2 regions of the Peribacillus sp. FSL H8-0477 genome follow, and region 2 is predicted to be linked to the other one. Evidence: predicted binding sites of a transcription regulator. Region 2 holds the regulator's gene; the other holds the start of a gene.

Region 1 (7,916 bases), on a different contig from region 2:
GGATTAGCCGTTGTGCACTGATCTTCAAATGCCCGATCGGCTAAGTATTCAACCTTGCTTTCGAAATCAGCCAGATCGACACCATTCTGTTCAATACTCATCGGAATATTCATCTCTTTAGCTAACTTTATAATCGCCTGTATAAGACTTTCTACTCCTTCTTCTGTTGTGCGTGCAGGAAGCCCGAGCATCTTGGCTATTTCTGCATAGCGCTTGTCAGCAATGAAGTGGTTATATTTCGGGAACGCTGTGAATTTAGTTGGTTTTGTCGCATTATAGCGAATAACATGCGGTAATAAAATCGCATTTGCCCGTCCATGGGCGATATGAAATTCAGGTCCAAGCTTGTGGGCAAGACTATGATTAATACCTAAAAATGCATTCGCAAATGCCATCCCGGCAATTGTAGAAGCATTATGCACTTTTTCGCGTGCTAATTCATTACTTCCATCTTTATATGCTATTGGCAAGTATTCAAAGATTAGCTGTATAGCTTTTATGGCCAATCCGTCTGTATAGTCATTCGCCATACAAGATACATAGGCTTCTACAGCATGTGTTAGAACATCCATACCTGTATCTGCAGTAATGACCTTAGGTACAGTCATGACAAATTGGGGATCAATAATTGCCACATCAGGTGTTAGTTCATAATCCGCTAATGGATATTTAATATTGGCAACTTTATCTGTAATAACAGCAAAAGATGTAACTTCAGAACCAGTACCAGATGTGGTCGGAATCGCAACAAATTGAGCGTTAACCCCAAGTTTCGGATACTTAACAATTCGTTTACGAATATCAAGGAACTTTTGTTTTATGCCGAAGAACTCCATTTCAGGATATTCAAAGAATAACTGCATGCCTTTAGCTGCATCCATCACGGAACCGCCACCAAGAGCAATGATAACATCGGGTTGGAATTTATCCATCATTTCCGCGCCTTTTTCAACGGTCTCAAGAGATGGATCTGGTTCAACATCAGAGAAAATTTGGCAATGAATATAGTCTGGACGTTTTCTAAGGTAATAAAGAACCTTATCTACATAACCTAACTCAACCATTGCCGGGTCGGTTACAATTAATGCCTTGGTAATATTCGGCATTTTAGCAAGGTATTGAACGGAATTTTTTTCAAAATAAATTTTGGAAGGGACTTTAAACCATTGCATATTATTATTCCTTCTCGCTACCTTTTTTATATTGATTAAGTTAATTACTCCCACATTTGTTGATACGGAGTTGCCTCCGTAGGTACCGCAGCCAAGTGTAAGTGACGGCATATAAGCATTGTATAAATCTCCAATGGCACCTTGTGAAGATGGTGCATTTACGATGATCCGTCCCGCTTTCATTCGTAAACCAAATTCTCTAATAACCGTATCATCTGAAGTATGAATGACAGCTGAGTGACCAGTTCCACCAAACATTAGCATTTCTTCAGACCGTTCTAAGCCTTCTTCTAGGCTGTTCACTTTATAACAAGCAAGTACAGGACTTAGTTTTTCCCGGGATAAAGGAAATTGCGGCCCTACTCCTTCTAATTCAGCAATCAGAATTTTCGTATGCTCTGGTACTGTAACTCCAGCCATTTCAGCAATTTTGTAGGCAGGCATACCGACAATTGCTGCATTTACTGCGCAGGTTTGTTCATTAATGACTAATGTCTCTACTTTTTGTCTTTCTTCTGGAGTAAGAAAGTGGCAGTTATTTGATGCTAGTTCTTGTTTGACTTCAGAATAAATTTCTTTATCGATAATTACCGCTTGTTCTGAGGCACAAATCATCCCATTATCGAACGTCTTTGAGAGAATTAAATCATTTACTGCTTGAAGAACATTTGCCGTTTTTTCAATATAACAAGGAACATTACCAGGTCCAACTCCAAGAGCAGGTTTTCCTGAACTGTATGCAGATTTGACCATTCCTGAACCACCAGTAGCTAAGATTAATGAAATCTTCGGATGGTTCATAAGTCCTTGAGTAGCATCGATTGACGGTTTCTCAATCCATTGAATACAGTTCTTAGGGGCACCTGCTTTAACCGCAGCGTCCCGAAGAATTCTTGCAGCTTCACTACTGCTCTTCTGTGCAGAGGGATGGAAGGCAAAGATAATCGGGTTCCTGGTTTTGATTGAGATTAAAGCCTTAAACATCGTTGTTGAAGTGGGATTTGTCACAGGTGTAACACCAGCAATGACGCCAACTGGTTCGGCAATTTCGATTATTCCTTCATTCGTATTTTCGTTGATAATTCCGACCGTTTTATCGTATTTAATATTATGGTATACAAATTCAGTAGCGAACATATTCTTGATAATTTTATCTTCATAAACGCCTCTTTTAGTTTCCTCAAAAGCCATTTTGGCTAGTTGCATATGCTGATCCATACCTGCAAGAGCCATTTCTTTAACTACATCATCAATCATTTCCTGAGTAAAATGACTGAACTCTTTCAGAGCGGATAATCCGTTAGCGACTAATTCATCAATCATAGGGGTGACAGGTTGTTTTTCCTGAATGACATTTAATTTAGTTGACATGGTAACCCTCCATTCCAAGTTTGTGAATGTTTTCACAAACTATTTATAACTGAATCTTACCATGTAAAACACATTATAGATTTTTAAAGAGTGAATGTTGTATGAACGTTTAAATGTAGGTTTTCAAAGTAACTCCTCATATTTATGAATTACTATTGAATAAATGATTATAAAGAAAAATGAAATTATCAAACGATAATAAATGTGATGGTTCATATGAATAGTTTAAAAGAAAAAAGCAATACTTTTAAAGCGTAAATATTATATCTGATTAGAATTCAAATAAAAGATTCCCATATGGAAATTTTTGTTGCATAATGTTAATATTACTAATTGTGCGCAAAAGTTATAAAGATATAACTTGTTGTCATTCGAGTCACGAGGGAACAACCAGCATATTCATTAACTTATTGCTAGGCATTACGGTATAAGTTTACTGTTCTTTCTAAGCTTTATAAGGTTTTAGTACTTTAAAGTTGCATACATGTAGAAGTACATATAAAAGGAGTTATACTCAGATGACAAACAAGTCAAAAAAAGGGATTCATTATGCTTGGTTCGTTCTATTAGGTGTTGCTATCATGATGGGCTTTGCTCGTGGTGGTATTAACAACGCAACAGGTTTATTCTTAACGCCTGTTTCAGATGACTTAGGTATGAGTTTATCCAGCTTATCTTTATACGTATCGATTATGTCAATCGTAACAATGATTTTCTTACCGTTTGCTGGTAAGTTAATTGCAAAAGCGGATATCCGTATTATTTTAATCGCAGGGGTTATCTTCCACGCCGGCGCATTTGCTGCAATGGGCTTCATGAACAGCGTATGGGGCTGGTACATACTTGCAATTCCTTGTGCAATTGGTTACGTTATCGTTGCACAAATTGCTGGTCCAGTCATCATTAACAACTGGTTCAAAAAATCTAAAGGTTTAGCATTGGGTATCATGATGGCGACAGTTGGTGCATTCGGTGCGTTTATCGCTCCTTGGATCGGTAACTTAATCGCGAATGAAGGCTGGCGTTCAGCTTACACTACTTCTGGGCTACTATTAGGTGCAGGAGCAATTATCGTAATTGTATTATTCATCCGTTTCGCCCCAGGTAAAAAAGGTGCATATGGTGATGACGAAGGAAATACAGAAAATAAAGAAGTAAACGCAGCAAATGAAGAAGCAAACAAAGGGATCGCATCTAATATTGCGAAAAAATCACCTGCGTTCTTCGCATTAATGGCCTTCTTTTTCTTCTTAACATCTGTTGCTGCATTCGCACAACACGTACCGACTTTCGCAATTACCAAAGGATTCGATACTGCATTTGGCGGTACCTTAATGGGTCTATTCATGGTTGGTTTATTAATAGGTTCATTAACATTCGGTTTCTTAGCTGATAAAATAGGTGCAAAAGGCACTACTTTCGTAGCCTTAATTTCCGGTTTAGTAACATTCGTTTTATTCCTGTTATTCGGTGAGATTAAAGTAATGATTATGATTGGTGCTATTATTTTTGGTTTCTTATCATCATCAATCGGTACATTGGGTCCACTGCTTACGATTTCATTATTCGGTAACAAAAACTACGCAGATATTTATGCTACCGCTTCTGTAGGTTTAGCGGTTGCAGGAATTGTAGCGTTACCACTTTATTCATTAATAAAAGATTTAACCAATTCTTATACCATTGTACTAATCGCGATTATCGTGATGATTATGATCTCCATGTTATTAGTAACGGTTGCCTTCAAGCAAAAAGAAAAATTAGTGAAGGCAGGTCACTGGAACTAAAATAATTCATTAATAAGGATAATAAAAAAGTTGTGAGCAGACAGTTTCGTCTACTCACAACTTTTTTCGTTTATGGCCATGAAAAGGCCAACCATTTATAAGCTGTGGTACAAAAGATCAGCCTTAGGGTGATATGTGTTTGTAGTCAGCAAAGAAAGATGCCCTATGGGGTATTATCGGGCTGTAAATAGTGCCCAGACGGGAATACGCATGATCCGGACGGGATTAACTCCATCTCAGACGGGAATATGTTTACTCCAGACGGGATTAATGGCAGGAATAGCAGAAAAATAGATAAAATACCCCCCTAAAAATACGCGTTCAAAAGATCGCAAAGCAACTGATGTTTATTTTAATATAGAAATCAAATAGTTTCATTAAATGTAATCTATTTCCTTCACCTTGACATATCGAGAATTCCAGATATATAATTACGTCCATGAAACCTATTGATGTTTTCAAAGCGTTATCAAATGAAACAAGACTCCACATTTTGGAGTGGTTAAAGGAACCAGAGAAGCACTTCCCAAAACAAGGCGCTCACCTACCAAAGGAGGTAAGTTATAAGGGTGGAGTATGTGTGGGGGATATTCAAGAAAAAGCCAAAGTTTCTCAATCTACCGTTTCTAGCTACTTAAACATGATGCAAAAAGCTGGTCTACTTGAATCGATACGTCATGGACAATGGACTTACTATAGGCGAAATGAAGAATTTATTCAACAGTTAGCTCATTATTTTCGAACAGAGATCTAATCTATATTGATTTCTGTTTTTTTTACCTAGTCATATCTATTTTTCTAGATATGTAATTATACGAAAAAGGAGATACTATCTATGCGCTTTTTATCTTATCTACTAGCTCTATTGGCTGGTGCAGCACTTAGCTTTGAAGGAGCTATCTATGCTGAATTAGGAAAATCAATTGGACAAATAGAAACAAGTTTTTATAACTTCTTTATGGGCTCAATTATCATGGGGCTTTTGTGGCTGTTTTTTGGAAAAGGAAGGATTTCCTATACATTGGAAGCACCTAAATGGTCATTACTTGGAGGGGTCTTAGGTGTGGTTTATTTAACTTCCATTGTGGTTAGTGTCCCATACGTTGGTGTTGGTATAACAATGGTGGCTGTAATTATCGGACAATTAGTCATGAGTATGGTTATTGAACATTTTGGATGGCTAGGCAGTAAAAAAACTAAAATTAATAAAGAAAAGATATTTGCAGTGATTTCAATGATTATTGCACTTATATTAATCAACTAGGAGGTAGACAATTATGGGGACATTTATGATTTTATTTACATTGATTGGCGGTATTACATTAAGTGCACAATCATCTATAAATGGTACATTTAGTAAAAAAGCCGGAACAATTGAAACAACATTTTTAACCTTTCTCACTGGAACAATGTTTCTGACTATTTTCATTCTATTTTTTGGCAGTGGAAATGTGCTTGGAATTCTAGAAGCACCTAAATGGCAATTAAGTGCAGCATTTTTAGGCACTATGTATTTACTTCTGACCGTCATGGCAGTTCCTAGAATTGGGGTAATCGCAACTAATATTTCTGGTATAGCTGGTCAACTTATAATTGGTGTCATAATTGATCATTTTGGATGGTTCAATAGTTTAGTCATAGAATTAGATATGAAACGTGTTTTCGCAATACTATTTATGATTATTGCCCTTTATTTTATCTATAAAGGGAATTTACGCTCGAAAGAAGAATCAAAAATATAAGTTGAAACGCTGCCTAGTTGCAGCGTTTTTTTTATTAAATAAAAGAACATTATCAAACAGAATTTACCTTCGACTCAGGTTAAAACTTTAGGTAATTGCAACTCTCTTATTATGCTGAATTTCTTCCACTCGGTTATTCCACAATTGAACAGGACTAACGACTTCTGTCTATATCTGGCTGCGGCTGTACACATTCACTTAATATGAGTGTGATTTGGATCATAATAATTTGGTTGGTTTTCATTACAAAATATCGTTCCCCATTTGGTGTCCATTCGTTTAGACGATTAGCAGTTCTCATGACGATAAAGCATCCCTTAGTTGAATAATGATTTTTTGTTATGGAAAAGAGGATAAATTCTCTTCCTTTCAAATACCATCCTGTATTGCTTACAACAAAAGGGAGTCTCTTATACAAAATAAGACTCCCTTTTTTTTACTTTAATACTAAATTAAGCTAATACACGCTTAGGTGATACAGTAACGTACCACTTGTTCCAACAGGTATAGGAAGGCTGAAAGAAATTGGATTTCTCACTGCGCTAGCAAAAGTATTTCTTGGTGGAACTGATCCTACGCCAGTGGAAGGATCGACTGAAGTATTGACTGTACCTGTTACATTTGATGAGCTGGATGCAGAGTTGAAAATTTTGAAAAGGGAGGGTACTGAATTGCTTCCTATTACATAGATGACTCAAAGATTATTGTTTTATTATTGGGGATGGCAAGGCAAGTGCCAACCTTACTGAACTTCAATAATCGAAACAGAACCCTCAGACAAAGTGGTAGTTGCTGATCCATTATAAAGAAAATCTAATGTAATGGCACCTGCGGTAGCATTAGCTAAGAACGTTCCTGATACGCTAACATTAGCATCTAAAGTTCCAGTAACTGATTTACCTGAAAAACGACTCTGAAATACCGTATTAATTCTAGGTGTAACAGTAATATTTCCAATTAAAGAACTAGTTGCTCTGAAAGTATACGAAACCAAATAAATGTGCCCAGTTGCTAGTACAAAGGTTGTGTTTGAAGGGTGAGAAATGTCAGTGCCATTAATAAACGTGGTTGAATATGAAATGGCTGTGCCATTTACTACAGATGTTACATTAACAAAAAATAGTCCGTTTTGTATTGTAGCACCTGTCCCGGTAGCACCAGTAGCACCAGTAGCACCAGTAGGTCCAGTAGAGCCGGTAACACCAGTCACACCAGTAACACCAGTAGAGCCGGTAACACCAGTAATACCAGTAGGTCCAGTAGCGCCGGTAGCACCTGTTACACCAGTAGCGCCTGTTGCCCCAGTAAATCCAGTAGTACCAGTAGGCCCCGTGGCTCCTGGGTCACCTGTTACACCAGTAGCCCCGATAGTTCCCGTAGCTCCAGTGGGTCCAGTTGCTCCAGTGTCGCCGGTTACTCCAGTAGCCCCGGTAGTTCCCGTAGCTCCAGTGTCACCAGTTACTCCAGTAGCCCCGGTAGTTCCCATAGCTCCAGTGTCACCAGTTACTCCAGTAGCCCCGGTAGTTCCCGTAACTCCAGTATCACCTGTGGCCCCGTTAGTTCCCGTAACTCCAGTGGGTCCAGTTGCTCCAGTAACTCCGTTAGTTCCCGTAGCTCCAGTGTCACCGGTTGCTCCTGTGGCCCCGGTAGTTCCCGTAGCTCCAGTGTCGCCGGTTGCTCCAGTAGCTCCGGTAGTTCCCGTAGCTCCAGTGTCACCGGTTGCTCCAGTAGCCCCGATAGTTCCCGTAGCTCCAGTGTCACCGGTTACTCCAGTAGCCCCGGTAGTTCCCGTAGCTCCAGTGTCACCAGTAACCCCGGTAGTTCCCGTAACTCCAGTGTCGCCG
Region 2 (7,916 bases):
GTCTTTCGATTTGAAACGAAAAATTCGCTGATTTTTCATCACCACTTGGCCTGTCCAATACATCCATTTTTTCTAGTTGTTTACGCCGGCTTTGTGCCCGTTTGGTCGTTGAAGCTCTGGTAATATTACGTTGAACGAAGTCCTTCAGCTTATCAATCTCGTCCTGCTGCTTTTCAAATTGCTTTAAATCCCGTTCATAGTCGAGTTCTTTTAAGGCTAAGTAGGCACTATAGTTTCCATGGTACTTCCGCATTGAATGACGAGATATTTCATAGACCTGGTTAACGACTTTGTCCAGAAAATAACGATCATGAGAAACAATTAATACGGCACCAGGATAGCCCTGTAAATACTGTTCCAGCCAAGAAAGAGTATCGATATCAAGGTGATTGGTCGGTTCATCTAGAATAAGAATATCAGGTTTCTTTAAGAGTAATTTACCTAGTGCAAGCCTGGTTTTTTGACCACCGCTTAGCGTGGCAATCGGTGTAGATGGATCAAACGTAGAGAATTGCAGCCCATGAAGAACGGACCGGATATCTGCTTCATATTGGTACCCGCCCTGTTCAGCAAACTTGACTTGCAAGGCATCATATTCAGAAAGAATCTTTTTATAGAGTGTTTCATTTTCATAGGTCTCCGGCTTGGCCATCGTGACCTCTAGGTGCCGCAGCTGCTTTTCTTTAGCAATCAGCTCAGTAAAAACAGTCAGCATTTCATCCCATATGGATAATTCAGACTCTAAACCGGTATCCTGAGCCATATAGCCAATAGTCGTACCTTTAGGTTTAATGATCTCGCCGCCATCATGAGAAAGATGACCAGCAATAATTTTTAATAGTGTGGATTTCCCTGCACCATTTCTGCCGACAAGAGCCACTCGATCTCTATTTTGAACTTCGAGCTTCATATTTGATAAAATAAGCTCTGCCCCATAATATTTCGATAATTGGTTAACTTGTAATAGAATCATGTTTTTCACCTCTAAATTGCGTTATAGATAGTGTACCTTATTCAGGCAATATCCGCGAGGGTGAGTATCAATATGATTATGTGAAGGATGAAACAAAGTCATTACAAATGGTGAATTTTAGTGTATGATTTAGGAGAGGTGTTTTGAATGAAAGAGTTAACTCATTTTAATGAAGAAGGCAGGGCGAAAATGGTTGATATCAGCCAAAAGCCTGAAACTGTTCGTACAGCTGTTGCTCAGTCGAGCATATTGCTGAATGAAGAAATTTACGAAAAAATAACCAACAATAAAATGAAAAAGGGAGACGTACTTGCTGTTGCCCAGGTAGCGGGAATCATGGCTTGTAAGAATACGTCCAACATTATTCCTATGTGTCATCCCATTTCATTACAAGGTGTGAATATCTCTTTTAACTGGTTAAAAGAGGACGATAATCATCGTCTGCAGATTGAAGCAACGGCTAAGACAAAGGGAAGCACAGGTGTGGAAATGGAAGCGTTAACAGCTGTTTCAGCAGCTGCACTGACTGTTTATGATATGTGTAAGGCTGTGGATAAGGGTATGATCATAGGACCAACGTTTTTAGTTGAAAAAACCGGTGGTGTTTCCAGTCCCGACTACCAGAGGCAGATTAATCAAACCGAAGAATAGGATTCGGAAACATTTGTGAAAGCGGGGAAAATATATGAGCCCAGAACATTTGAAGATACCGCAGGCAACCGCCAAGAGATTACCCTTATACTATCGTTTTCTAAAAAACCTACATTCGTCAGGCAAACAGCGTGTTTCTTCAGCTGAACTCAGCGAAGCTGTTAAGGTAGATTCTGCCACGATACGCCGGGATTTTTCTTATTTTGGTGCACTTGGTAAAAAAGGCTACGGATATAACGTTAATTATCTTTTATCATTTTTCCGGAAAACACTGGATCAAGATGAGTTGACTAAAGTAGCCTTAATAGGTGTAGGTAACTTGGGTACAGCTTTTTTGAATTATAATTTCTTAAAGAATAATAACACGATTATTGAGTTAGCCTTTGATGTTGACGAAAGTAAGGTGGGCACGAGAATCTGTGACGTTCCGGTGTACCATATGGACGAGTTAGAAGAACAGTTAAATCAACGTGATATATCTGTCGCAATCTTAACTGTGCCATCACATGTGGCGCAAACCATTACGGATTACCTCGTTAAATCAAATGTTAAAGGGATTTTAAATTTTACTCCGGCACGCCTTACTGTACCGGCTGCCATAAGAGTTCACCACATTGATTTATCTATTGAACTGCAATCATTAATTTATTTCTTAAAGCATTACCCATCAGCCAATATTCAGGCCATCACCGATTAAATACAAAAACGCTGCCAGATTATAAGCAGCGTTTTTTGTTATTTCTTATTCTTTTTCTGGATAGATTTAATTTTTAAGTGCAGGAGCAGCATTCGAATGCCTGATCCTAAATCAAGTGTGGCCAACAATACAAGAAAATAGGCGAAGAAGCCCCATCCGGATCTAGAAACCGTTTGGATGGACATAAAGATAAATAACGCGCCTAAAGCCATATAAATAATGGCTAAAGTTAAAGGTGAAATTCGTTTCATAAAAACCCTCCGATGAAGTTTTGCACGTGCTCTGCGTCCTTCAGGAATTTTTCAATATCATCTTTGTAAATTTGAGTAATGACCACTAAGGAGTTCATGGACACGTGCGCAAAGATGGGGACTAAGATACGATTGGTTTTTACATATAAAAAGGCAAAAACAAATCCCATCGCAGTGTAGAGCAATAAATGAATAAATTCGCCGTGAGCGGCCCCAAATATTAATGAACTAATCAGAGCAGATAAGAAAAAGTTAAGTCGTTTGTGCAGGGATCCAAAAATAATTTTACGAAAAACGATTTCCTCAAGAATCGGTCCAATAACAGAACTAACAAATAAGACCAGAGGAACATTGAGAATTAAATTAATAATTGTCTGCGTATTCTCAGAACCTGCCTCAATGCCGATGGCTGTTTCAATCATTCCTGCTATGGATTGAGAAAATAACGCAAGAAAGATTCCGGCGAATCCCCAAAAAATAGAGGTAGGAACAGACGCTTGATGTTTTCGTAAATCACTATTATTTTTCACTTCTTTTCGTATTAAGAATAATGTTGCTATCAATCCTATAAGGAAGCTGATAACAATCCAATACGCGCCAGAAAGCTGTTGAAGCTCGGCATTTTTTTCGGCTCCTCTCCAGATCCCAAACATCATTAAAAGAGGAACACCAACGATACTCGATAACTGCATTGCAATATAAACAATAATAATGTACCAATATTCTCTCTTCAAACTCATAACTCCTTCGATGTTGCGGTAAAGGCAGCCTGCCGTAAACCCAACAAAATGAATCGCACTAGTGAGAGCCTAAGCTACCTTATAAAAGAGTATCAAAATAAACGACCAAACTCCACATAAAGGTTTCCAAAATGCAAAGGATTTAAAGATGGTGTAAGGTGTTTTCTTATTATAGTATTCCCAAGCACCTCAAGAAATTAATAGAAAAAAAAGAGATAAGATACTTGCAAATATGTCCCAATTTATTTAATATAGTAATTGTGTTAGCACTCACAGTAGATGAGTGCTAATAATTAAACACTAACCAGTAGAATTTGAGGAGGTCGTTTCACTTGTTAAAACCATTAGGTGATCGCGTAATTATTGAGCTAGTTGAATCAGAAGAAAAAACTGCCAGCGGTATCGTTTTACCGGATACTGCAAAAGAAAAGCCGCAAGAAGGAAAAATTGTAGCTGTAGGAACAGGCCGTGTTCTTGAAAATGGCGAGCGTGTTGCTTTAGAGGTTGCCCAAGGCGATCGGATTATCTTCTCTAAATATGCAGGTACAGAAGTGAAATATGACGGGTCAGACTACTTAATTCTTAGAGAAAGTGACATCTTAGCTGTTATTGGCTAATTGTCCTAAACATACTTAATAAACGAAAACTAATACAAAAATACTTTGGGAGGTTTTTATATATGGCTAAAGACATTAAATTCAGTGAAGACGCACGACGTTCCATGCTTCGCGGTGTAGATGCACTCGCTAATGCAGTAAAAGTGACACTTGGACCAAAAGGACGTAACGTCGTTCTTGAAAAGAAATTCGGTTCACCGCTTATTACGAATGATGGTGTGACAATCGCTAAAGAAATTGAATTAGAAGATGCATTCGAAAACATGGGTGCAAAATTGGTTGCTGAAGTAGCAAGCAAAACGAATGACATTGCTGGTGATGGTACAACAACAGCTACAGTTCTTGCACAAGCTATGATCCGTGAAGGCCTGAAAAACGTAACGGCTGGTGCGAACCCTATGGGCATTCGTAAAGGGATTGAAAAAGCTGTGAAAGTGGCTATTACTGAGTTACAAGCCATCTCTAAACCAATTGAAAACAAAGAGTCTATTGCGCAAGTTGCAGCGATCTCAGCTTCTGACGAAGAAGTGGGTCAATTAATCGCTGAAGCAATGGAACGCGTTGGTAATGACGGTGTTATCACGATTGAAGAATCTAAAGGTTTCATAACTGAACTAGATGTAGTAGAAGGTATGCAATTCGATCGTGGATATGCATCTGCTTACATGGTAACAAACCCAGATAAAATGGAAGCAGTTCTTGAAAATCCATATATCTTAATTACAGACAAAAAAATCTCTAGCATTCAAGAAATTCTTCCTGTACTTGAACAAGTTGTTCAACAAGGAAAATCTCTATTGCTGATTGCTGAAGACATCGAAGGCGAAGCACTATCAACACTTGTTGTGAACAAACTTCGCGGAACATTCAATGCAGTTGCTGTAAAAGCACCTGGATTCGGAGATCGTCGTAAAGCAATGCTAGAAGATATCGCTGCATTGACTGGCGGAGAAGTGATTTCTGAAGAAGTGGGTCTTGAACTGAAATCAGCAACACTAGCTTCACTAGGCCGTGCATCTAAAGTTGTTGTAACGAAAGAAAACACAACAATCGTTGAAGGTGCTGGAGATTCAGCACAAATTCAAGCACGTGTACACCAAATCCGTGTTCAATTAGAAGAAACAACTTCTGAATTCGACCGTGAAAAATTACAAGAACGTCTTGCTAAACTAGCAGGCGGAGTAGCTGTCATTAAAGTCGGAGCTGCTACTGAAACAGAACTAAAAGAACGCAAACTTCGCATTGAAGATGCGCTTAACTCTACTCGTGCAGCGGTTGAAGAAGGAATCGTAGCCGGTGGTGGTACAGCACTTCTTAATGTATACAACAAAATTGCTGAAATTACAGCAGAAGGCGACGAACAAACAGGAATCAACATCGTACTACGTGCGATCGAAGAGCCTGTACGTCAAATCGCTCACAATGCAGGACTAGAAGGTTCTGTCATCGTAGAGCGCCTAAAACACGAAGAAGTAGGCACAGGCTTCAACGCAGCTACTGGCGAGTGGGTAAACATGATCGACGCTGGTATCGTTGACCCTACTAAAGTAACACGCTCAGCGCTTCAAAACGCTGCATCTGTTGCTGCAATGTTCCTAACTACTGAAGCAGTAGTTGCAGACAAACCAGAAGAAAACCCAATGCCATCAATGCCTGATATGGGCGGCATGGGCGGCATGATGTAATCATCTCCCTAGAACCCTTTAGATTGGGTTTTGGAGTAAGATGAGAGTGTAATGCTAATATTGCGTTTAATAAAGGAGGCTTCTCATGAGTTCATTGAACTTGTGCGGAGCTTCTTTTTTATTTATTGGGGGATATGGAGATAGACATTAGACCTTGATATTGAAGGGCTTGTGGGTTATGTGGTTATTTTTATTCGTCTAAAAGTATAGGTTTCCGCTATAAAATCGCTTATTAAAACCCCGATTTAAGGCTGTTTTAGCCCGCAAAGTTTGGAAATTGGCTTGACGTTTTCGTAAAATTGAATATAGGGTAGAGTCGTATAAAGATTGTTCCGCAATCGGGCCAGGTTATGGCCAACAAAATATTAATAGAGGAATGAGACTATGGAAGTGCCTATGAGTTTAGACCAAGCAACTTATCATGTAGAAAAAACTAAACCACTGAAACTAAAAGAAGTAAATTTCAAGATTAAACCTAACATTAAAGAACAAAAAAGATTATTTAGAACATCGTTATATAAATTAACAATTATCGTAGAGGTAAATAATCAAGTGTATGAATTTGTAGGTTATAATCTCAATCACAAGCTGATTTCACAGCTAGAAAAAGACCCTTCAAGATTTCTAGTTGGAGCAGAGCCACCATTTTTAAGTGGAACTAACTGGCCGGATAGTGGAATATCTGAAGTCGTTGAGGCAAACAATGTACCTTTGGATTCCCTGATTATAACAGATGGAAAAAAGGTCATTGCTACAATTTATAATGATGAGATACCTATATTGATTAACTGGCTTGAAAATTTAATCAATTAAAATAAAAAGAAGAGAAAAGGGGATTTACTAAATGTATTTAAGCGATATTCACGTAGTGTGGTGATTTGATTCTATGGAAACAACTATTAAAACTAGCTGTGGATAGTGATGAATCTTTATTCTAGAAGATATAGGTACTGTAGAGTGAAGGTTGTAACACACAGATTAAGGAGGATAAATACTAGGCGTTCGTTATCTTGCATAGAATTAACTTAATGCAACAATCAATGCATTATATGGTCAGTGGATAATGGGAAGCGATTAGTACCTCACCGCCTCCCTGTTTTCAAGTACATAGTCGACTTAGAACAGTATTGATATGCCTTAACTCCTTGGCGAAGAGGCATGCTAAGTAACTTTATCTAAAATGATTAAAGACTCAATTAGATATCAACCTTTACAAAGGCTTTAATTCACGTAAAAATCCATCTACCTCATCATCTGATTGGAATTTATAAGCATATCCAAAGCAAATTGGTCCATTACCAGTGTGTTCTCTCTTGGGGAAGTTTAGGAAAGCTGTATTATGAATTAACCCGGTAGATTTTACTTGTAGATCTTTATTTTTTTCTACAATTTTTGGATTTAAAACTATAGTAATTTCTTTGTTTGGAAGTAAATAAACTATTTCATCGGTTACAATATTTTTAAATTCAATAGCTTTTGATGTTTCTTTTATCGTTTTAAAATTGTTTAAACCAAATGTATTTTGTATATTTCCCATATTACAATTCACCTCTTAATGTAATTATATACTAATTCTGTTAATAGGTATAAATTCATAATCCCGTTATGTAATAGAAAAAGGGACAAGAAGATTGATATTAGCCCATAGTGTGAACAGTAATACCTATAATTCGGTATAACTGAGATAGAGGATGTATAAAGACTTTTTTTCATGAGGAAACACATTCTTCATCATTTGTTCACGGATAAGACCGTCATACCACTGATTTATACATTGTGATGCCGGCATTTTTTTAATATAATTTAGGTAGTAGTAAACATATTCCTTTGGTATTTAGTTGCTATAGAAGATTCTTTAACTCTATCATCTCAATTTTATTAGAATTTAGCTGAGATCCTTTATCATGTATAAGTTTTGCTTAAAGTGAAAAGATGAGTATAATCATGATTAATAAAAGAGAGAAGTGGATATACATGGTTCAATCAATTAATACAAAAGTCGATTTAGTTATTGATGCAACCTCACATATGGGACTTCCTGATTACGGAAAAATTATGATTGGAAACAAGGGATTTGAATTTTTTAATAATCGTGATGCTCGGAAATTTATCCAAATTTCCTGGGAAGAAGTTGATAGTGTTATTGCTTCGATCATGTTCAAAGGGAAATGGATACCGCGTTATGCTATTAAAACGAAGCGAAACGGGACATATACATTTTCATCAAAAGATTCGAAAAAAGTTTTGCGAGCAGTTCGTGAATATGTTGAGCCGAATCGTATGGTTCAATCATTAAGTTTTT

Evidence for each region. Region 2 encodes Rex, which represses fermentation and respiration genes when NADH is low (regulators of the CRP and FNR family bind a similar motif). Its sites were predicted from a motif close to TTGTGAAATATTTCACAA; they were not measured.
Region 1: a site for Rex is predicted at 2,564-2,581, ahead of adhE (bifunctional acetaldehyde-CoA/alcohol dehydrogenase). Genes of this name have one in related genera too.

What each region holds. Positions count from the first base shown of each region.
Region 1 covers NZ_JBBODE010000001.1:1,660,000-1,667,915, reverse strand. The annotation lists gene adhE (bifunctional acetaldehyde-CoA/alcohol dehydrogenase) at 1-2,543, opposite strand, end outside; gene MHI18_RS08485 (MFS transporter) at 3,062-4,330, shown strand; gene MHI18_RS08480 (ArsR/SmtB family transcription factor) at 4,770-5,084, shown strand; gene MHI18_RS08475 (DMT family transporter) at 5,166-5,594, shown strand; gene MHI18_RS08470 (DMT family transporter) at 5,608-6,072, shown strand; gene MHI18_RS08465 (hypothetical protein) at 6,227-6,373, opposite strand; gene MHI18_RS08460 (beta strand repeat-containing protein) at 6,815-7,916, opposite strand, start outside.
Region 2 covers NZ_JBBODE010000002.1:230,477-238,392, forward strand. The annotation lists gene MHI18_RS12960 (ABC-F family ATP-binding cassette domain-containing protein) at 1-973, opposite strand, end outside; gene moaC (cyclic pyranopterin monophosphate synthase MoaC) at 1,121-1,624, shown strand; gene MHI18_RS12970 (redox-sensing transcriptional repressor Rex) at 1,659-2,321, shown strand; gene MHI18_RS12975 (YdiK family protein) at 2,360-2,572, opposite strand; gene MHI18_RS12980 (CPBP family intramembrane glutamic endopeptidase) at 2,569-3,306, opposite strand; gene groES (co-chaperone GroES) at 3,645-3,929, shown strand; gene groL (chaperonin GroEL) at 3,992-5,614, shown strand; gene MHI18_RS12995 (hypothetical protein) at 5,999-6,427, shown strand; gene MHI18_RS13000 (hypothetical protein) at 6,825-7,151, opposite strand; gene MHI18_RS13005 (DUF956 family protein) at 7,589-7,916, shown strand, end outside.